2 regions of the Hydrogenophaga aquatica genome follow, and region 1 is predicted to be linked to the other one. Evidence: riboswitches for the same ligand, from Rfam matches in the RefSeq annotation. Region 1 holds a riboswitch; the other holds the start of a gene.
What was found. Region 1 has a riboswitch for glycine ahead of gcvT (glycine cleavage system aminomethyltransferase GcvT). Riboswitches for the same ligand answer to the same signal wherever they lie in the genome.

Region 1 (6,266 bases):
CCGCGGACAAGGCCAAGCCCGGCCTGGTGGTGCACACCGCTGGCTGGCCGCTGGATGGCAACACCTACGGCGGCGGCTTCCTGTACCACCTGGAAGGCAACAAGGTGACGCTGGGCTTCGTGGTGGGCCTGGACTACGCCAACCCCTGGCTCAGCCCGTTTGAAGAGATGCAGCGCTGGAAGACGCACCCCAGCATCAAGGCCCACATCGAAGGCGGCAAGCGCATTGGCTACGGTGCACGTGCCATTGCCGCTGGCGGCCTGATGAGCCTGCCCAAGACCGTGTTCCCGGGTGGCGCCCTGGTAGGCTGCGACGCGGGCTACCTGAACGCAGCGCGCATCAAGGGCAGCCACGCTGCCATCAAGAGCGGCATGCTCTGCGCCGAAGCAGCGTTCGACGCGCTGCAGGCTGGCCGCGCCAGCGACGAACTGAGCGCCTACCCGGCTGCTTTTGAACAGAGCTGGCTGCACCAGGAACTGGACCAGTCGCGCAACTTCAAGAGCTGGTTCAAGAAGGGCAACACCGTGGGTGCGCTGATGACCGGCATTGAACACTGGCTGCTGCCCAAGCTGGGCATGAAGCGCCCGCCCTGGACCATCCGCCGCACAAATGCCGACCATACCTACCTGCGCCCTGCGGCCGAATGCGCGCAGATCAGCTACCCCAAGCCCGACGGCAAGCTGACCTTCGACCGCCTCTCCAGCGTGTTCATCAGCAACACCAACCACGAAGAGAACCAGCCCGCACACCTCACCCTGAAGGATGCCAGCGTGCCGGTGAGCGTGAACCTGGCGAAGTTTGCAGGCCCCGAAAGCCGCTACTGCCCTGCCGGTGTCTACGAGTTCGTGAACAAGGACGGCGCCGACCAGCTGGTGATCAACGCCCAGAACTGCGTGCATTGCAAGACCTGCGACATCAAGGACCCGACACAGAACATCGTGTGGGTCACGCCCGAAGGCGGTGGCGGCCCGAACTACGCGGGCATGTGACGTCGTCCCGGGCAATGAAGAAGCTGTCGCTGCATCGCCGCCGCCTGGTCAGGCAAGGGCTGCTCTACTCGCTGGCGTTGGTCGCAGCGATATTTCTCATTGGCGGTCTGGGATTCTGGTGGCTGGACCCCAGCGTGCACAGTATCTCCGAAGGGCTGTGGCTGTCATTCACGACGGCGGCCACGGTAGGCTATGGAGACGTCGTGCCATCAACGGACGCTTCGCGGCTGTTCGCGGTGCTCGTGGTGCTGCTGGGCCTGGCGGTGCTGTCTCTGGTCACGGCATCGCTGGCAGCCATCTTCGTTGAAAAAGAGGTAGAGCAGGACGAAAAGGCCATGGCCTCCGAGATCCTGGGCGAACTGCACCGCCTGCGCCTCGAAGTCCGGGCGTTGTCGAACCGGCTGGAACAAGACCAGAATCAGGACCGCACGCCTGCGTGACAGTTGCGGCGCGGCCCGGTCAGCCCGGCAACCGCCCGTTCACCTCAACCCGGTTGCGCCCTTTGCGCTTGGCCAGGTACAGCGCCTGGTCGCACCGCGCCAGCACGGCCTCCAGGCTGTGGTCGGCCGGGTCCACAAGCCCGATGCCAATGCTGACCGTCAAGGCAACGGGCTGCCCCTTCGACAGGAAGGCTGAAGCCTCCACACGCTGCCGCAAGCGCTCCGCCACGAACTGTGCGCCGGGCAGGTCGGTATCGGGCAGCAGAATGGCGAATTCCTCGCCCCCCAGGCGGCCCAGGGTATCCACCTTGCGCATCTCGTTGCCAGCCAGCTCCGCGAAATGCCGCAGCACCGCATCACCCACGCCGTGGCCATAGGTGTCGTTCACCAGCTTGAAGTGATCAAGGTCCAGCATCAGCAACGCCGACTTGAGGCTGGGCTGACGTTGCACGCGTGCCAGTTCGCTGCCCAGCTGCAGCAGGAAATGGCGGCGGTTGGGCAAACCGGTGAGCGCGTCGGTGGCGGCCAGTTCGCGCAGCTCCGCCTCCATACGCTTGCGCTCCGATATGTCCTGCACGGTGCACAACAGGCTAACGGCGCGGCCTTCGGGCGCGCGCGACACTTCTGCCTGGAAGTGCACGTGCTTGTGCGACCCGTCGGCCAGGACCAGCGTGCAGTCCCGCTCCACGTCCTGCCCGCCCTGCGCTGCCAGCTCCACCGCCTCGGCCATCTGGTCGCGCTCCTGCGGGTGAACCAGCGACAGGAATGCCCAGTCGCTGGGCGCGTGCGTCTGGCGGCTCAAACCCAAGATGCGGTAGAGCTCGTCCGACCACACCGACTCGCCCTCTTCCAGGTCCCACTCCCAGGTGCCCAGCTGCGCGATCCGCGCCGCGTTGCGCAGCTGGTGCTCCTTGTTGCGCAACACCTGCTCCCTGTGCGCACTGACGGTGACGTCAGTGATCTGCAACAGGCAGCCCTGCCGCTCATCGTCGTCCTCGTAGGGCACGACATGAATGAGATGAATCATGCGCCGGTCGATCTCCCGGTCCTGAGGCCGGTGATACAGCGCCAGCCGCACCCGGCTGAGTGCCGGGGAAAGCAGAGCGGGCAGGCGCTGCCGGGTCGCCAGATCGATGGCATGCTGAAGCCTGCTGTTGGCCGCCTCCGGGAACACATCCAAAAGGGAGCGGCCCAGAACGGCGTCGCGGGAACATCCGGATCGTTCAGCCATCCAGCGGTTCCATAGGCGCACACGGCCATCGGCATCCAGCCCCACTATGCCCAGCTCCAGGGCATTGGCGAACCTAGAAATCATGGTTGCTCCCTCAAGCCAGGCCCATGCGCGTCATGTACGACACGACCAGTTCCATCAGGGTGCTCAGGGATGACACGCTCAACAGGAAGACGATCTGCCCGTGGATGCACTTCTGGCTGATCTTCAGGTCCACCTGCAGCAGCAGAACCACCTGCTCCGGTTCACCCTCCAACACCAGCGCGGCCTGCGAATCGCCAAAGCGGTGCACGGGCAGCGTGCTGTCAAACTGCACCGCGAACATGTCGGCCAGCACACTCATGCTGGAGTTGAGGATGATGTTGCCGATCTCGCACATCGCCTCCTGCTCGTATTCCGACAGCTCCTCTGCACTGAGGTTGGTCCCCCCCATCATCAGGCCGACGATCTCCAATGCGTTGGCCTCGGGGAAGACCAGCATGGCCTGCGCCTCAAAGGGGCCAGAGAACTGCTGCGAAACGGTGCTGAACTTGGTAAGCGGCTTGCCCGACAACGCCACAGCCGCCTCGTTCGGCGAGCACAGGCTCAGGCTGGGGGCTGACAGCAGCACCTCGTCGCCCACGATCATGCTTAGGCTCGACGCGGCACGCCCCACGCCGATGTTGAAGATTTCCAGGAGCGCGTCGCGCTTGAGGTCGCTGACATCGACCATGGTCACTTCCCGAAAAAGGCCAGAGCAGGCGACACCGTGGCCTCGGTGATGGGTTTGCCCACGAAGAACAGGCCGGCACGGGCAGCCGCGTCGCGCATGCGCTCCTGCACGTTGGCCGTGCAGACTGCGATGCGGATGCCAGGGTGCTTTTGCAGAATGCGTTCGGCCGCCTCCAGGCCGTTGGTACCCGGCATGTTGACATCCATGGTGATGAAATCCGGAGTCTCCTCATCCACACGGGCCAAGGCTTCGTCACCTGACGCGACTTCGACAATGCGCCAGTCAGGGCGCTGCGCAACGACAATGGCCTTGATCAGCATGCGTGACATGCGGCTGTCGTCAACGATCATGAGGAGCGGCTTGGCGTCGGACACGAGGCACCTTTCTTATGCTTGTGAATGCGGCACACGGGACTCTGGGCAACCCAGCAGTTTACCAAACGTTACATTTTCAGCCGTGGGTTAGAATTCCGGATTGTCAGGAGAGCGCTTCCCCAAGGGAAGCCGCCGAAGGCGCAGGACCGCTGATCGCGGTGGTCTGAACGCTCAGGCAAAAGGACTGGCAAACGCCGTCAGCCCCGAGGGGTTTGACTGCGCATCCCCACTGGAGAGAGGCCGCACACGATGCTGCCCACCGAAGGAGCAAGCCGCCCCGCATGGGCGGTGAATCTCTCAGGTAAAGCGGACAGCGGGGGCTAGATGCCGTGGTGATGAATGCCACGGTTGTTTCATGCCCCCATGGAGTCCGCTCATGACCAGCCCCGACACGCCCCTGTTTCAAACACCGCTGAACGCCCTGCACATTGAACTGGGTGCGCGCATGGTGCCTTTCGCGGGCTACAGCATGCCTGTGCAGTACCCCGCCGGGCTGATGGCCGAGCACCTGCACACCCGCACGGCTGCCGGCTTGTTCGACGTGTCGCACATGGGCCAGTTGCGCCTGGTCGGCCCCGACGCCGCTGCGGCCTTTGAATCCCTCATGCCCGTGGACGTGATCGGCCTGGGCCTGAACAAACAGCGCTACGGCCTGCTGCTCAACGACGAAGGCGGCATCATCGACGACCTGATGTTCGTCAACCGGGGGGACGACATCTTCGTGATCGTCAATGGCGCCTGCAAGGCAGGCGACATCGCCCACATCCAGGCGCGCATCGGCCAGCGCTGCCAGGTCATCCCCATGCCGGAACGCGCCCTGCTGGCCCTGCAAGGCCCACAAGCCGTGACCGCACTGCAGCGACTGCTGCCTGGCGTGGAACAACTGGTGTTCATGACCGGTGCCGCGCACCAGTGGAACGGTGCCAGCCTGTACGTGACGCGCAGCGGCTACACCGGCGAAGACGGCTTCGAGATTTCGGTGCCCGCCGAACACGCCGAGGCGCTGGCCCGCGCCCTGCTGGCGCAGCCCGAGGTGCAGCCCATCGGCCTGGGCGCGCGCAACTCGCTGCGACTCGAAGCAGGCCTGTGCCTGTACGGCAACGACATCGACACCACCACCACGCCAGTGGAAGCCGCGCTCAACTGGGCCATGCAGAAAGTGCGCCGCACGGGTGGCGCCCGCGCGGGTGGCTTCCCCGGCGCCAGCAAGATTCTGGCGCAGCTCGACGGCACGCAGCCGCCGCAGCGCCTGCGCGTGGGCCTGATCGCCAAGGAGCGCGTGCCCGTGCGCGAGCATGTGGAACTGCAGAACGCCGCTGGCGAGCGCATTGGCGAAGTCACCAGCGGCCTGCTCGGCCCCTCCATCAACCAGCCCATCGCCTTGGGCTACGTGCAGTCCGGTTATGCTGCGCTCGGCACGCAGGTGCAGGCGCTCGTCCGTGGCAAGGCGGTGCCGATGGAAGTGGCGCCCCTGCCCTTCGTGCCCAACCGTTATTTCCGTGGCTGATGCCACGTCCGCCCTCTTTCCCTTTCCATCCCCAGGAGCCCACCCCATGAGCCTGAAGTACACCCCCGACCACGAATGGATCCGCGTTGAAGGCGACATCGCCACCGTGGGCATCACGCACCACGCGCAGGACGCGCTGGGCGACGTGGTGTTCGTGGAACTGCCCGAAGTGGGCAAGGTCCTGGCCCAGAAAGACGTGGCAGGCGTCGTCGAATCCGTGAAGGCTGCCGCCGACGTGTACATGCCCATCAGCGGCGAGATCACCGAAGTCAACGAAGACCTGCGCAACGACCCCGCGCTGGCCAACAGCGACCCGCTGGGCGCTGGCTGGTTCTTCAAGGTCAAGCTGTCCAACGCTGGCGAAGTCGCGGAGCTGATGGACGAAACCGCCTACGGCGAACTGACCAAGTAAACCCCACCCGCAAGCCCCCCGGAGCCCGCCATGCTCATGCCCACCGCCCGGCCCCTGGCCGACCTGGAAAACGCCAACGAGTTCGTTGCCCGCCATATCGGCATCTCTGAAGCCGACGAGCGCCTGATGCTCTCGGTCATCGGTGAGGCCTCGCGCCGCGCCCTGATCGACGGCATCGTGCCGCGCAGCATCGCCCGCGCGCAGCCCATGGATCTGCCACCGGCAGTGACCGAGGCAGCAGCACTGGCAGAACTCAAGGCCGTGGCCAGCCAGAACCAGGTGCTGCGCAGCTTCATCGGGCAGGGCTATTACGGCACGCACACCCCGGGCGTGATCCTGCGCAACATCCTGGAAAACCCCGCCTGGTACACCGCCTACACGCCCTACCAGGCCGAGATTTCCCAGGGCCGCATGGAAGCGCTGGTGAACTTCCAGACGATGGTGACCGATCTCACCGGCATGGACATCGCCAACGCGTCCATGCTGGACGAGGCCACGGCTGCCGCCGAAGCCATGACGCTGGCCAAGCGCAGCGTCAAGGCCAAGGGCAACACCTTCATCGTCAGCGGCGACTGCCACCCGCAGACCATTGAAGTCATCC
Region 2 (6,266 bases), on a different contig from region 1:
TCTGCCTGCGTTGGACGAAGAGGGCGCGAGCCTGGCCCGTTTGCGGCCGCAGGCGCGCTACGAGCTGGTGCCCGAAGCTGGCTTGCGTCTGGTGCGGCACCCGGAAACGCTTGCCTGCGAAGGCAGCCACTGGCTGCGTTTGCAAGAGGCATTGGATGCCGAACACTCCTTCAATGCGCTGCTGGAGTGCTGTGCCGATGATCGCGGTGGTGCGCTGCGCCAGCAATTGCGCAATCTGCTGCACTACCATAGCGGTGTGCGGACGTTCCAGACACGCCAGTTGATGGTGGATATCCAGCAGATGAGCGCTTCCGCCACCGAACCCACCCCTGTCCGTCCATGACTTCTATCGTCCCCTCCAGCCGCACGGCGCTGTCCGTCAACGTCAACAAGGTCGCGCTGGTGCGCAACACCCGCCACCTGGGCATACCCAGCGTCACCCGCGCGGCCATGCTGTGCCTGCAGGCAGGGGCGCAAGGCATCACCGTGCACCCTCGGCCCGACGAGCGGCACGTTCGCCGTCACGATGTGTTCGACCTGGCAGAGCTGCTGCAGGCGTGGCCAGACCGCGAATACAACATCGAGGGCAACCCTTTCCACAACCTCATGGACGTGGCACGCGAGGTGAAGGCGCGCGGCCTGCCGCTGCACCAGCTCACCTTCGTGCCGGACAGCGTGGGCCAGTTCACCAGCGACCACGGCTGGCGCTTCCCCGAAGACACTGAGCGGTTGCGACCGCTCATCGGGCAGGCCCATGCGATGGGCGTACGCGTCAGCCTGTTCATGGATGCCGAACCTGCCCAGATGGCGGCCGCCCGTGCCGTGGGCGCTGACCGTGTGGAGCTGTACACCGAGCCCTACGCCGCAGCCTACGCGCAAGGCGGTGCCGCCCGCCAGCAGCAGCTGGATCGTTTTGCCGCTGCTGCCCAGGCGGCCCTGGACGCGGGCCTGGCCGTCAACGCCGGGCATGACCTGAACCGCGACAACCTAACCGACTTCCTGCGTGTGGTGCCAGGCATCAGCGAGGTGTCTATCGGCCACGCGCTGATCGCCGACGCACTTGAAATGGGTTATGCGGCCACGGTGCAGGACTACCTGCGCTGCATCGCAGCCGCGCAAGGTTGACGCGCGCATGATCTACGGCATAGGCACCGACGTCTGCGACGTGCGACGCATCCGCGAGAGCCTGGCGCGTCACGGTGACCGCTTTGCCCAGAAGGTGCTGGGCGACAAGGAGCTGGCCACCTGGCGCCAGCGCAGCGCGCGCTGGCCGGAACGGGGCCTCCGCTATCTGGCCACGCGTTTTTCGGCCAAGGAGGCTTTCAGCAAAGCCATCGGCATGGGCATGCGCATGCCCATGACCTGGCGCGACTGCGAAATCGACAAACTCCCCAGCGGGCAGCCCGTCATCGTGCTGCACCGGGGCCTGAAGGACTGGTTTGAATCCCAGGGGCTGACGGCCCACGTCAGCGTCACCGATGAAACCGATTACGCCGCCAGCTTTGTGGTGGTAGAAAAACCTGAGCACCCCCACGCTCGCATGCCATGACACCCTACACCCAACACGCTCCCCTGATCATCGACGTTGCAGGCACCCGCCTGAGCAAGACGGACAAACAGCGCCTGGCCCACCCGCTGGTGGGTGGCGTCATCCTTTTTGCCCGCAACTGGGAGAACCGCGAGCAGCTCACCCAGCTGTGCCGCCAGATCAAGAAGGTGCGCGCCGACCTGCTGATCTGCGTGGACCACGAAGGCGGGCGGGTGCAGCGTTTCCGCACCGACGGCTTCACCCACCTGCCACCCATGCGCGCCCTGGGCGACATGTGGTTCGGTGGCAAGCTTGGCAAGGAGAGCGATGCCGCCCTGGCGGCCTGCAACGCGGCCACGGCGGCAGGCTACGTGCTGGGGGCGGAGCTGCGTGCCTGCGGGGTGGACTTCAGCTTCACCCCGGTGCTGGACCTGGATTACGGCGGCAGCACCGTCATTGGCGACCGTGCCTTTGCGCGCGATGCGCGGGTCACGTCCCTGCTGGCGCAGGCGCTCATGCACGGGCTGCTGCAAAGCGGCATGCGCAACTGTGGCAAACACTTTCCGGGGCACGGTTTCGTCAAGGCCGATTCCCACGTGGACATTCCCGTGGACAAACGCGGCCTCCAGGCCATCCTGACCGAAGATGCCGCTCCCTATGGCTGGCTGAGCGCGAGCCTGAACAGTGTCATGCCCGCGCACGTCATCTACCCCAAGGTGGATGGCCGCCCTGCGGGTTTTTCCTCGCGCTGGCTCAACGACATCCTGCGCGGCCGCCTGGGCTTTACAGGCGCGATTTTCAGCGATGACCTAAGCATGGCCGGTGCCCGCCAGATCGATGGCAAGGAAGTGAGCTACACCGAAGCCGCCGTGACCGCCCTGGAGGCGGGTTGCGATCTGGTGCTGCTGTGCAACCAGTGCGTGGTGGATGACGGCGCCCCTATCGACGAACTGATCGACGGTTTGAGCGAAGCGCAGATCAAGGGCCGCTGGCAACCGCGTGGCGCCAGCGAGCAGCGCCGCCTGGACCTGCTGCCGCTGGGCGCCGCCCAGCCCTGGGACGAACTGATGGTGGACGCGCGTTACATGCACGCGCTGGGCCTGCTGCCCTGACGGCACCGCTGGCGGTGCCGTCCCGGGTGCCGCCCACGAGGGCGCGTCAGACCCGGGCCATGGCAGCTGCCGGTGCCGCGCCCAGCACGGGCTTGTGGTAGCTGTCGCCCACCACGTCCGCGATCAGATCGGCGGTCCCGGCGCTCAAGGTCCAGCCCAGGTGCCCGTGCCCGGTGTTGTAGAACACGTTGGGCTTTTTGCCGCGTCCCACGCGCGGCATCATGTCGGGCATCATGGGGCGCAGGCCCGCCCATGGCACCACCTGCCGGGTGTTGACTCCAGGGAAGCACTGGTTCACCCAGTCGACGAGAGGCTTGATCCTGTCGGCGCGGATGTCCTTGTTGTAACCGTTGAACTCGGCTGTTCCGGCCACGCGGAAACGGTCCGGCCCGAGCCGGCTGGTGACGAGTTTGGTTTCGTCGTCAAGCAGGCTCACCCAGGGGGCGGCCTCGCGGCTTTGTTCGTCCATCAGATTGACGGTGATCGAATAGCCTTTGACCGGGTAGATGTTGACGCGGTCGCCCAGTTGCGCAGCCAGACTGCGGCTGGCCACCCCGGCGCAGACCACGAGCCCGTCAAAGCAGTGAGTCTGCTCTTGTCCATCCTCGTGTGCCGTGACAAAGGCAGTTTCGCCATCGCTGCGCAGATCGCGCACCTGTTGCCCGTAGCGAATGGTCACGCCCAGACGTTCGGCAGCGGCGGCCAGACCTACGGTGTATTTGTGGATGTCGCCGGTGGAGTCGCTCTCGGTGTAGAAACCGCCGTAGTAGGTGCCTGCCAGCGTGGGTTCGATGGCGCGCATTTCCTCTGGTGTGACGGGGTGGCGTTCCAGTCCGCCTGCCGCCAGCAGGCGGCTCACATTCGCCGCGTGGTCAAAACCTTTCTTGTCGCGGTAGATGTGCAGGATGCCGCGCTTTTCCACGTTGAAGTCCAGCCCCTCGGCCTGGGCCCAGGCAAAGAAATGCTCGCGCGCGGCGATGGCCAGCTTGACCGTTTCGGTGGTGTTGCGTTCGTAGTGGGGAATGTTGCCGATGAACTCCAGGAACCACGAAATCTTGTGCCAGCTCGGCTTGGGGTTGACCAGCAGCGGCGCGTCGTTCTTCAGCATCCACTTCAAGCCCTTGAGTATGGTGGACCAGTGGGTCCACACCTCCGCGTTGGATGCGGAAAGCTGTCCGCCGTTGGCGAACGATGTCTCCATGGCCGCGTAGCGGTTCTGTTCAAACAGGGTGACGTAAAAACCGCGCTTGGCCAGCGCGTAGGCCGTGGTGACACCGGTGATGCCACCGCCGATGACGGCGATCGATTTCATGAGGCAGGCTCCAAACGTCGAAGGGAATGGGTACAGCCCGCACCATGCGGGATGTACGCCCCCTCTGTTTGGAACCTGAGAGATTCATGCCCCCGTGGCGGGTGCACTTGCTCCTGCGGTGGGCTGGGTGACGACACCAGCCTCTCTTCAGAGTTTCATCCAACTTCGACCGGTCCTTTGGCCTGAGAGTTTCCGGGGCGGTTGCTCCTTCGGCGCTGGCCGCTGAGGGCCAGTCTCTCCCGATCGATGTCCAGCATTCTAGTCAGGGGTGTCTACCTCATCAAGTGCACCAACACCAGGCTGATGGACGGGAACGCAACCAGCACACCCAGACGAAGGACGTCCACCGCGATGAACGGAACCAGTCCACGGAAGATGGCGCCGACCGGCACCCGGGGCAGGTTCGCCTTCAGCACGAACACGTTCATTCCGACGGGCGGCGTGATCAGGCCGATCTCGGTCAGCACCACCACGACAATACCGAACCACACCAGGTCAAAACCCTGGGCCACCAGAGTGGGGGTGAACAGCGGCACGAAGATGAGGATGATGGCCATGGCGTCCATGACGCAGCCGAGGAGCAGAAACACGGCCAGGATGGCCAGGAGAATTCCGGTCCTTGACAGCCCGGATCCCTGCACCAGCGCCAGCAGTTCGTCCGCCAGCCCCGAGAACGTGATCAGCTGGGAGAAAAGCATGGCCCCGAACAGCACAACGTACAGCATCACGGAAGTCATGGCGGTTTCGCGCATGACCTCGTAGAAGCGCTGCCAGCCCAGCCGTCCCTGCGCCATCGCGACCAGCAAGGCCAGACCTGCGCCAATGCCGCCCGCCTCGGTGGCAGTGAACCAGCCCAGGTAGAGTCCGCCGATGATCAGCAGGAACAGCAGCAGAAACGGCCACACACCTGCCAGGGAACGCCAGCGCTGCGCCATGGGTGTCTTCTCGGCGCGCGGGGCATGTTCCGGGCGGAACCAGGCAATCGCGTAAATGGCACCCATGTACAGGGCCAGACCCAGCAGGCCCGGCAGCACGCCTGCAATGAACAGCTCACCAATGTTCTGCTGGGTCAGGATGCCGTAGATCATGAGGATGATCGACGGGGGGATGAGTATGCCCAGCGTGCCACCGGCGGCAATGGTCGCGGAGGCCAGGCGGTCGGAGTAGCCGTACTTCTGCATGCTGGGGTAGGCCACCTTGGCCATCGTGGCCGCCGTGGCGAAACTGGAGCCGCAGACAGCACTGAAGCCAGCGCAGGTCACCATGGTGGCCAAGGCCAGGCCACCGCGAACGGCGCCCAGGAAGGCATTGGCTGCGCGAAACAGGTCTTCAGAGATTCCTGTTCGCGACAGCACGTTGCCCATGAGGATGAACAGAGGAACCACTGCCAGTTCGTAGGAGAACGCGGCCTCGGTCAACGTCATCGGGATCAAGGTGCGTGCCACCTCGAAGCTGTTGAGGAACGCAATGCCTCCGACCGAAACCGCCAGCAATGCGATGCCCAGTGGCACGCGCAGAAAGGCCAGCAGCAGCACGGCGCCCAGGCAGATCAGTCCAGCGGTCATGATGCCGCCTCCTCGTGAGTGTGTTCGGAGTGTGGGGCCTGCACGAACAGGGCAGCCACCGCTGCCAAGGCCGTGGTCGCGGCGATGAATGTGTACATCCAGTAGCGTGGAATGGTCAGCGCGGGGCTGATTTCGTTGATGGCCTGCGCCTCTTCGATCGCCAGGTAATACTCGTAGGCGATCAGGCCCAGCACCGCAGCCACGAGCACGTCCACCGCTTTGTGCCAGAGGCGCCAGCGGGGGCGGAGCAGCCAGCGGTCGAACAGGTCGATGCTGAGGTGTCCGCGCCGGGCAGTGAGCAGCGGGAGCCCGGCGAAGATGATGATGGCCATCAGGTGCTCGGTGAGATCGTTGGCGCCGAACACCGGGGTGTTGAACAGGCGCCGGCCCAGCACGTCAGTGAAGTTGAGGATGACCATCGCGCTGAGCATTGAAACCAGCAGCGCGCTGACCAAGCGGTGGGCGATGTTGAGCAGGTGGTGCATGGTCCGCCTTCTGAAAACGTGTGGGCCACCGGTTTACTTGGTCTGTGCCTTGTAGGCGTTTTCGTAGAAGGTGACCATGGCGTTGTGGTCCTTGACACCGAAGCTGGGTGCATCGGCTGCCAGTTCCTTGAGCAGTTCGGTGCGCACCTTGCGGATGCGTTCCAGCAGGGCTGCGTTGGGCTGGGTGAACACATGCCCGTCGCTGCGCATGCGGGCTTCAGCGGCCCGGTTCTGCCGGTCGAATTCCTGCCCCCAGCGCCGCGC

Region 2: another riboswitch for glycine. It lies ahead of ACYVHH_RS01260 (D-amino acid dehydrogenase); the one in region 1 lies ahead of gcvT (glycine cleavage system aminomethyltransferase GcvT).

The regions. Positions count from the first base shown of each region.
Region 1 is NZ_BAAGVK010000001.1:94,525-100,790, forward strand. Features, by position in the region: gene ACYVHH_RS00430 (electron transfer flavoprotein-ubiquinone oxidoreductase) at 1-989, shown strand, start outside; gene ACYVHH_RS00435 (potassium channel family protein) at 1,004-1,429, shown strand; gene ACYVHH_RS00440 (sensor domain-containing diguanylate cyclase) at 1,449-2,744, opposite strand; gene ACYVHH_RS00445 (chemotaxis protein CheC) at 2,755-3,372, opposite strand; gene ACYVHH_RS00450 (response regulator) at 3,375-3,746, opposite strand; glycine riboswitch at 3,841-3,943, shown strand; glycine riboswitch at 3,966-4,070, shown strand; gene gcvT (glycine cleavage system aminomethyltransferase GcvT) at 4,123-5,253, shown strand; gene gcvH (glycine cleavage system protein GcvH) at 5,300-5,665, shown strand; gene gcvP (aminomethyl-transferring glycine dehydrogenase) at 5,696-6,266, shown strand, end outside.
Region 2 is NZ_BAAGVK010000002.1:48,627-54,892, reverse strand. Features, by position in the region: gene recO (DNA repair protein RecO) at 1-343, shown strand, start outside; gene ACYVHH_RS01275 (pyridoxine 5'-phosphate synthase) at 340-1,125, shown strand; gene acpS (holo-ACP synthase) at 1,133-1,549, shown strand; gene nagZ (beta-N-acetylhexosaminidase) at 1,546-2,640, shown strand; gene ACYVHH_RS01260 (D-amino acid dehydrogenase) at 2,687-3,952, opposite strand; glycine riboswitch at 4,007-4,111, opposite strand; glycine riboswitch at 4,113-4,204, opposite strand; gene ACYVHH_RS01255 (TRAP transporter large permease) at 4,225-5,517, opposite strand; gene ACYVHH_RS01250 (TRAP transporter small permease) at 5,514-6,002, opposite strand; gene ACYVHH_RS01245 (TRAP transporter substrate-binding protein) at 6,036-6,266, opposite strand, start outside.